DNA from 4 places in the Neobacillus sp. 204 genome. Region 4 is predicted to be linked to each of the others. Evidence: predicted binding sites of a transcription regulator. Region 4 holds the regulator's gene; each other region holds the start of a gene.
The links. The regulator Rex, encoded in region 4, represses fermentation and respiration genes when NADH is low (regulators of the CRP and FNR family bind a similar motif). The targets are predictions, from matches to a motif close to TTGTGAAATATTTCACAA.
Positions count from the first base shown of each region.

Region 1: ACJ004_RS01635 (hemerythrin domain-containing protein) is a predicted target of Rex. The motif match lies at 1,413-1,430, and genes of this name have one in related genera.
Region 2: ACJ004_RS18405 (TIGR04190 family B12-binding domain/radical SAM domain protein) is a predicted target of Rex. The motif match lies at 1,078-1,095, and genes of this name have one in related genera.
Region 3: ACJ004_RS00775 (TIGR04053 family radical SAM/SPASM domain-containing protein) is a predicted target of Rex. The motif match lies at 1,296-1,313, and genes of this name have one in related genera.

Region 1 covers NZ_JBJORY010000001.1:317,398-319,605, reverse strand. The annotation lists gene ACJ004_RS01640 (MFS transporter) at 1-804, shown strand, start outside; gene ACJ004_RS01635 (hemerythrin domain-containing protein) at 833-1,354, opposite strand; gene ACJ004_RS01630 (hypothetical protein) at 1,577-1,924, shown strand; gene ACJ004_RS01625 (ferredoxin family protein) at 2,061-2,208, opposite strand, start outside.
Region 2 covers NZ_JBJORY010000008.1:294,557-296,764, reverse strand. The annotation lists gene ACJ004_RS18405 (TIGR04190 family B12-binding domain/radical SAM domain protein) at 1-1,010, opposite strand, end outside; gene ybaK (Cys-tRNA(Pro) deacylase) at 1,299-1,775, shown strand; gene ACJ004_RS18395 (PRK06851 family protein) at 1,904-2,208, shown strand, end outside.
Region 3 covers NZ_JBJORY010000001.1:151,649-153,856, reverse strand. The annotation lists gene ACJ004_RS00780 (Crp/Fnr family transcriptional regulator) at 1-1, shown strand, start outside; gene ACJ004_RS00775 (TIGR04053 family radical SAM/SPASM domain-containing protein) at 85-1,215, opposite strand; gene ACJ004_RS00770 (metal-sulfur cluster assembly factor) at 1,427-1,735, opposite strand; gene ACJ004_RS00765 (Cof-type HAD-IIB family hydrolase) at 2,024-2,208, shown strand, end outside.
Region 4 covers NZ_JBJORY010000024.1:5,380-7,587, reverse strand. The annotation lists gene ystJ (NADP-dependent malic enzyme) at 1-695, opposite strand, end outside; gene ACJ004_RS28275 (redox-sensing transcriptional repressor Rex) at 852-1,517, opposite strand; gene moaC (cyclic pyranopterin monophosphate synthase MoaC) at 1,553-2,050, opposite strand.

The DNA.
Region 1 (2,208 bases), on a different contig from region 4:
CAGTCTATATATCAGGTCGGCGGTAACACGGGGCAGGCATTAGCTCCTCTTATTACTGCATTAATTTTGGTTCCACTTGGACAGATTGGTGCTTCCTGGTTTACAGTTGTTGCCGCACTTGCGGTTATTTTATTAGTTTATATCGCTAATTGGTATAATAAAAGGTTAGTAGTTTCTCCCGATAGGATAATGAAAAAGAAATCTAGTGTAGAAAACAAGAAGGGGTTAACTAAAGAGGTAAAAAATACCTTAGTGTTGATCCTATTATTAATTTTTGCACGAACTTGGTATACATCTGGAATAACTAATTTTTATACTTTTTATGCCATTAAGGAATATAGTCTAGCGATTAAACAGTCGCAGTTTTTCCTCTTCGCTTTTTTAGTTTCTGGTGCAGTCGGGACTTTTTTTGGTGGTCCACTATCAGACCGTTTTGGAAAGAAAACCATCATTTCCTTTTCAATGTTAGCGACCGTCCCATTTTCAATTATTATTCCATATTCACCGCCAACACTGGCATTTATATTCCTTATTATTACTGGATTTATTTTAATGACTAGTTTCTCCGTTACGGTGGTTTACGCGCAGGAATTAGTCCCAGGAAAAATTGGTACGATGTCTGGGTTAACAGTAGGCCTTGCATTTGGAATGGGGGCAATTGGTTCTGTGGGACTTGGGTATATTGCAGACTGGGTTGGATTACAATCGATGATGAAATGGCTCGGAGTTTTGCCATTACTAGGTTTAATTGCCTTCCTTCTGCCGTCAGATAAAAAAGTTTGGGAATGGAATAAACAACACTGAAAAAGGATGGGCGTGGGAGCCCATCCTTTTATATTTCCTGAATTTTTTGGAATAATTCTTCTTTTTCCTCGTCGGTAAGCATTCTTTCTGCCATTGGAAATAAAACATTTTCCTCTTTGGAGAAATGCTCCGTTAAGATGAAGTAGGCGTTTTGAATTAGCTCGGCCGCTTGTTTCTTTTCCTCTGTTGACCCGAGTCCACTCCCTACCATAGTCAGAAATTCACCAATATTTGCTTTTGCTTGATCATGCTCATATTCCATTACAGCAATTGGTCCTGAAGTTGTTCCGATATAAACACCCATCATTGGAAAAAGTATCCCCTCTTCTCGTTCTGAATGGGGATCTAACGCCGCCCTAAATTCTTTTACTTTTGTAATCAATGCTGCAAAATTAGCCTCGATATCATTTTCTTGATTAATTTTTTGTGTTAAGTCATAAAGGTCCTCTAATTGCCTTAATAACGGCTGATGCTCACTTTTTAATTGCTTAAGTCCTTTACTTAGTTCAGCTTGGGGCATGCCTCCAAACGTACTCATACAGCCACTCATCAACAATCACCTCTATCTCATTCATTGCTTCAAGTATAAAATCAAGCAGTCGTATATGTAGTGACATTGCTCACATTTATAAAAAATTGTGAATGACTGAATTAATTTTTGTCTGATTCATGAAATCTTCTTAATTTTTTTTTAAATTTTAACATTTATCACACAAAAAAAGTTTGAATGTTTCATATAATAGAGATAGAACCTACAAGGGAGGGAAAAGATATGAAAACCCCAAATTATCACGATTTTTATCAAAAAGCATTAATACCTATTGGTTTCAATGACTTACTAGCCCTACAGGAATCTAAAGCATACTATCCGAACTCACCGTTGACTCATTGGCTGATTGCCGTAGAAGGGGTACAACTCCCACAAACAAAAATATACTATCATTGGAAAGTAAGTATTTACCCTGCTGATAGTGAGGGCGACTTCAATTGGAAAAAACCATACTATTGTTCTCCGAATATGGAATTCATTGAACAAGCAAACACATTTGCCGCTTCGCTTGTTACAGCCAGCAAAAACGATCATTTGTCTTCAGCTACCCTTCTAGAGAAAATAAGCTAACTCCTAAAAAATATCCTTCTGCTTCACCTTCTTTTTACTCTCATTTGTGAAAAAACCCACATATAGTAATAATCAAAAGTTTACATAAAAATAGGTGCCGTTTGCAGATAGCAAACAGCACCTATTTTATTTTCATTTACGCTAAACGAAAGACAATTCCATGTCCACCCTTTGGATATTCCCATTTTATGTTTTGATAAGGGCACCCGATCCGACAGCTTCCACATTCATGGCAGCCTTCATAACCTACCTGCATGCGTGTTCCTTCCCACTTATAAACCTCA
Region 2 (2,208 bases), on a different contig from region 4:
AGTGTAATTTCAATACTAAATTGTGGAACACTATCATTTATCTGTTGAAAGAACTCTTCATCTCCATACTGGAATAATTCAAAGACCACTTCATTTTTGAGATTCAGTTCTTGAAGCCTACTAAAAAACTCTTTTACATATTCATGTCCGCCTTGGCGCAAATCATGGAGAATAAAAATCGGTGCCCGGCTAAAGCGTGAAATAAATTTTATATCCTCTACCAGTTTTTCTGGCGACCGTAAGGCAAGAGAATTGCGGTTACAGTTTTGATCATAGGCATCCTTCGAACCGCCGCAGATCAAGCAGTTTTGTGAGCATCCTCTGGCCGTAAGTAAGGCGGTATTCGGATATTGCAGCCATCCGTTGTATGGCAGCGGGTCTAGAAAATTCCGATATTTAAATACAGAACGTATCGCATAGCGATATCCTGGAACATCGAGATCATCCAAATCCTTTGGTATATAGGTAAGCGGATTGTAGCCAATGTCGCTTCCCTTCTTCCACGTTAAATTGGGGATGTCAGCATAGTGGGTATTCCCTTGTTCCATTTTATTCATCAATAGCAGCATCAGTTTTTCGGTAGAATCACCGCGGAACACAAAGTCAATACAAGGATATTCAATCAGTTCTTTATGATAATAGGTCGATGAGAGGCCGCCAAAGATTACTGGGGTATCGGGATGAAGCCTTTTAACTATTTTAGCTAACTCGATGCTGCCGTGAGCATGTGGGAGCCAGTGCAAGTCAATTCCGAAAGCCTTAGTTTGGATGCTCCTTAGCTTCGCTTCGACATCGAACTTCTCACTCATCAGCATCCGGTTGGCAATATTGATGATTTTAACACGAAGGCCGTACCTTTCAAGATATTCTGCAATACTCGTTATGCCGATTGGGTACATTTCAAATACTGGTGACGAGGGAACCACATCACTGATGGGGCCGGCTAGCAGGGAGTTTTTTCGAAAGTCATAGACGCTGGGTGCATGCAAAAGGACTAAATCGTATTTCATTTATTCCACCTCAAGTAGATTAGTTTGGATGAACAGCTTCTTTCTTTGATTTATGGTTGTATAAAACTTGTAATATATTTCACATAAACTGTTTTTACATAGTAAAAATGAAGTTATTATCTTTTTTGGAAATCTTAGTAAGTAACAATTGTTATTTTTAGTGTACTATAATAGTTGTTTGATAGAGTGACAAACGGGTGACAGATTTTGGGTAATTTTGTGTAATTTTTGCATATTTAGTATGCTGAAACTAGGGTGAAAATCTTCAAAATCAGGAGGGATTGAAAGATGGCACAGAGTAAAACCAATGCCATGCGGATTCTAGATGCCAAAAAGATTCGTTATGACATGCTTACATACGATAATAAAGATGGGAAAATCGACGGTGTTTCAGTGGCTGAGAAAATCGGCAAGGATCCTAAGGAAGTTTATAAGACGCTTGTTGCACAAGGTGCGAGTAAGAATGTATATGTCTTTGTCATTCCGGTGCTTGAGGAATTGGATTTGAAAAAGGCAGCGAAAGCAGCTGGTGAAAAGAACATTGAAATGCTTCCAGTGAAGGATATTCAGAAATGGACCGGGTATATCCGCGGCGGCTGCTCGCCAATTGGCATGAAAAAGGAATATAAGACGTTTATTGATGAACAGGCGAAGCTGCTGGATACCATTATTGTCAGCGGCGGGAAGATTGGGATTCAAATGGTGTTAGACCCTGTTCGATTGACAGAGGTTACAAAAGCTGACATTGTCCCAGTCACAAAGTAAGATTTTTTTCCTAGGCACTCACCTATGGGTGACAATCGCATAAGATAGGGTGAAATTTGAATTTTTTCAATGCGATTGTCACTAAAAATAAGGCGCTGGAGCTAGATAGGTAAAGGGAGTGTTGATGAGTGGCAGGAAAACTTAAAAATTACTTTGCTGGCGGTAATACAGCTAGAGGTTTTCATAGTTTATATGATTCTAATCTTCAAGGTCTCGACCGGTTATTTATTTTAAAAGGTGGACCTGGAACAGGTAAATCCTCACTAATGAAAAAGATTGGCAATGAGTGGCTCGATAAGGGCTATGATATTGAATTCTTACATTGTTCTTCCGATAACAATTCCATCGACGGCGTGCTGATCCCCGCATTAAAGGTGGGAATTGTCGATGGAACTGCTCCTCATGTAATTGAACCCAAAGCACCAGGTGCAGT
Region 3 (2,208 bases), on a different contig from region 4:
GGATGGGCAATCATCCTTTTTATTTTCTTTTTATACTTCACACAAGGCTGTCTCACAAAAATGAGACAGCCTTGTAAAATTTTTCTACTTTTCCTGTACTTGCTTCTCTCTTAATGCTTTGGGAATATACACGCAGAATGGCTCGCTTTCTAGATAATCTCCTGTCATTGCATAAGCTCTTGACCTTGATCCTCCGCATACATAGCGGAATTCACAGACACCACATTTTCCTTTAAAGAGATCTGGGTTCCTCAGTGATTTGAATATGGGTGATTCGCGGTAAATTTCTGCTAACGGCGTTTCACGGATATTCCCTGCTTTCACTGGTAATAGTCCACTTGGATATACATCCCCAATATGGGAGATGAACACAAAACCGTTCCCATCATTAACACCTTTAGGGGCACGTCCCAGCCCGTCAATGGAGCCTGTTAGCCCTTTTTCTGTTAATGCACTTAAATACTCAATTTCATCCGTTGTTTCCTTGGCTTCACGCATTTTTTGTTGAATCACAACACGTCGGTAATGCATTGCTTCTGTTGTTTTGATATCAAATGAAACACGTTTGCTTAAATCATACAACCATCTGAATACTTTTTCATGTTGTACGGGAGATATCATATCTGATTCTTGACCTCTTCCAGTTGGAACTAGGAAAAAGACACTCCATAACACACATCCTAAACTCTCAACCATTTTTGCCATCTCATCAAGATAGTCAATATTGTAACGAGAAATCACCGTATTTATCTGAATAGGTAATCCAACTTCATGTAAATATTTTATTTTTTCCATCGTCAGGTCAAATGAGCCCGCTGTTCCCCTAAAATGATCATGAATTTCCGCTTTAGGACCATCAATACTAAATGCCCACCGAGATAGACCTACTTCTTTTGCTTTTTCAATTGCCTCTTTTGTAACATTAGGTGTCGCGCTTGGCGTCATTGATACTCGAACACCTTTTTCAACAGCATATTTTGCAATTTCAAACACATCTTCTCTCATCAACGGATCCCCGCCGGTGAAAACAAGCATCGGATTGTTCATTTCATATATTTGATCAATTAAATTTTTTCCTTCTTCAAACGATAGTTCTCGTGGGTCCCTTCTATACTGTGCATCCGCACGGCAGTGCAGGCATTTTAATTGGCAAGCTCTTGTCAGTTCCCAAATAACAATAAATGGGTCTTTATTAAAATCTCGGCTAAAAGCCATATGGAAACGCCTCCTAATAACGGCTCTTTCAATCAAACAGCCTTATTAACCTGTATTATAAAGGTGTTTATATTCGAAAAAAGTGAACTATCTCACATTCCTGACAAAAGATATGTCTGAAAAGTGAAGTATAAAAAAAAACAGCAGAAATTCTGCTGTTTTTGTTAATATCTTCGTACATTGTTCGGAACCTAAGAACTTTTATTTAATTTTAGCGAATTCCTAAAGCAATTTTCGCATAGCGTGACATCATATCTTTATTCCAAGGAGGATTGAAAACAATATTAACATCTACCTCTTTGATTTCTGGAATATCAGCCAATGCTCGCTTAACTTGGTCCACAATCGTGCCAGCAAGCGGACAGCCCATTGAAGTTAATGTCATCGTAATCGTTGCATTGCCTTCATCATCCATTTCTGTATTATATACTAATCCCAAATTTACGATATCCACCCCTAGTTCAGGGTCAATTACTAACTCTAAAGCACCTAATATATTTTCTTTTAGTTCTTCATTCATTTTAGTTTCACTCCTTAAATATCTTTGTACCAATTTTATTATAGCAAATATCTAGGAATTCCTTTCTAGATTGAGACTTCGTTAAAAAAAGTATATAGTTTTTTTAAACCTTTTGGTGTGAATTTTTTTACAGTCTTGATATAAAATTGTTAACATAGTGAATATAGAAATAATAAAAGTTCTAAGCAGAATGCAACATTTATATTCGCAGTGTAACATGTAAATGAATTTTTTCCTAAAGTGACAATCATAAATTAGTGATGAAATTTATCATTAGAAGGAGTTATTATGGCAGATAAACACTTAATTGCATTAGATTTAGACGGAACTTTATTAAAAGATGATAAAACTATTTCTTTAAAAACAAAAGAGATCATTAAAAAGGCAAGAGAACTAGGTCATATCGTAATGATCGCAACAGGCAGGCCTTATCGTTCCTGTGAGATGTATTATCGTGAATTGAATTTAGATAC
Region 4 (2,208 bases):
AATCGATTCATTCCGGACTGCCGGCCTTCATAAATAATTCCTTTTGTATCACATAAAATAACATCCTTAACACCCATATGTAACAAGAGCTTAACAATTGCTACTCCAGCCGAACCTGCTCCATTAACTACGACACGAATTTCTTCAATTTTCTTTTCCGCCAATTTTAATGCATTAATTAAACCAGCCACTGTTACAATCGCAGTTCCATGCTGGTCATCATGAAAAACTGGAATCTCACAGGCTTTGCGGAGGCGGTCTTCAATTTCAAAGCATTGTGGAGCCGCAATATCCTCTAGGTTCACGCCTCCAAATGTTGGTTCTAGTAACTTAACGGTTTCTACAATTTGGTCTGTGTCAGTGGTGGCTAAGCAAATAGGAAATGCGTCAACATCTGCGAAGGATTTGAATAACACGGCCTTTCCTTCCATAACAGGCATCGCTGCTTTTGGTCCAATATTTCCCAGCCCAAGGACTGCAGTTCCATTTGAAACGACCGCAACAAGATTGCCCTTTGAAGTGTAATCATAGACTTTGCTTTCGTCTTCATAAATATCCATACAAGGCTCTGCCACACCAGGTGAATATGCTAAGCTTAAATCCTTTGCATTATGTACCTTAACCTTTGAATAAATCCCGACTTTTCCTTGATGCTTCTTGTGCATTTTTAACGCTTCAACTCGTAAACTTGACATTGGATTTCCCCACTTTCCGGTTTAGTAACCGTTTGCATTAATCTACCTAAATCTTAGTCCATACGTCCGTATTTTGATAGATTATGTAATTAAAAAAAGCAGGGTTTAAAAATACAAAAGGCTTTCCACAAATTCTGTGAAAAGCCTCTTAACTAGTTATTCTTCTTCTTCTTCCTCTACTTCCACCGTCGGATAATGCTTTAAAAAATAGACAAGCGATTGCAGCTCCACTGCCAGGTCAATATGATGCACCCTAATCAGTGGAGGGACATTTAATCGTGCTGGAGTAAAGTTTAATATCCCCTTTACATTTGCACTTACAAGTCGGTCGGTAATCATCTGTGCTACAGGGGCCGGAACCGTTAAAATGGCAACGGATATACCCCCCTCAGTTAAAACCTTCTCTAATTCATCCATATGATAAACTGGGACCTCGCGAATCTTGGTTCCCATTTTTTCTGGATCAACATCAAAGGCACATTCTATTTTTGTGTTATTATTTTTTAAAAAATTATAATTTAAGAACGCCGTGCCTAGATTTCCAACCCCTATTAAGGCAACCTTTGTTAACTCATCCTGGTCCAAAGTTTTACGGAAGAAGGATATCAAATAATTAACATTGTACCCATAACCCTTTTTCCCCAATGCACCGAAATAAGAAAAATCGCGGCGAATTGTGGCGGAGTCTACCTTTACTGCTTCACTTAGTTCGGCTGAAGAGACCCTTTGTTTACCGGATGTATGCAGGTTTTTTAGAAATCGGTAATAGAGGGGCAGCCGTTTTGCTGTCGCCTGTGGTATTTTCATTGTTTCATTACTCATAATCTCCCACACCCCTTGGATAATTTAGTTAAATATCATTTAACTTTTTCAGTTCTCTTAAAATCACCATTTTTACCGCCCGTTTTTTCGACAAGATACGTCGGTCCAATCACCATACCTTTATCAACGGCTTTACACATATCATAAACCGTTAAAGCACACGCTGAAGCGGCTGTTAACGCTTCCATTTCTACCCCTGTATTCCCCTTGGTTTTAACGGCTGCTGCTATATTTAAACGATAGTTCTCTTGCGTGTCCTGTTCCCAGGAAAAAGAAATATTAACCCCTGTTAATGGAATCGGATGACACATCGGAATCAAATCCCAAGTCTTTTTTGCTGCCATGACTGCAGCTACCTGAGCCACTGCTAAGACATCGCCTTTTTTCATCTCGTTATTGGTAATTTTATCATAAATTTCTTTACTAATGGTAATGCTGGAATGAGCAATTGCCGTACGTGCCGTTTCAGGCTTATCACTGACATCGACCATTTTTGCTCGGCCTTCTTCATTAAAATGAGTAAATTCTGCCATATAAAAAAATCCTCCCATCAAATCATACACTATTTTTCCTTCTATGTGTGTGAAACTTTGAACTAAATCCAAGGTTTTTTGTCGAATTAAAACTCTCATCCTCCTAACCTGCTTAGCAGTTTATTGCCGACATACCGGGAATAAGGTACACTAAACCT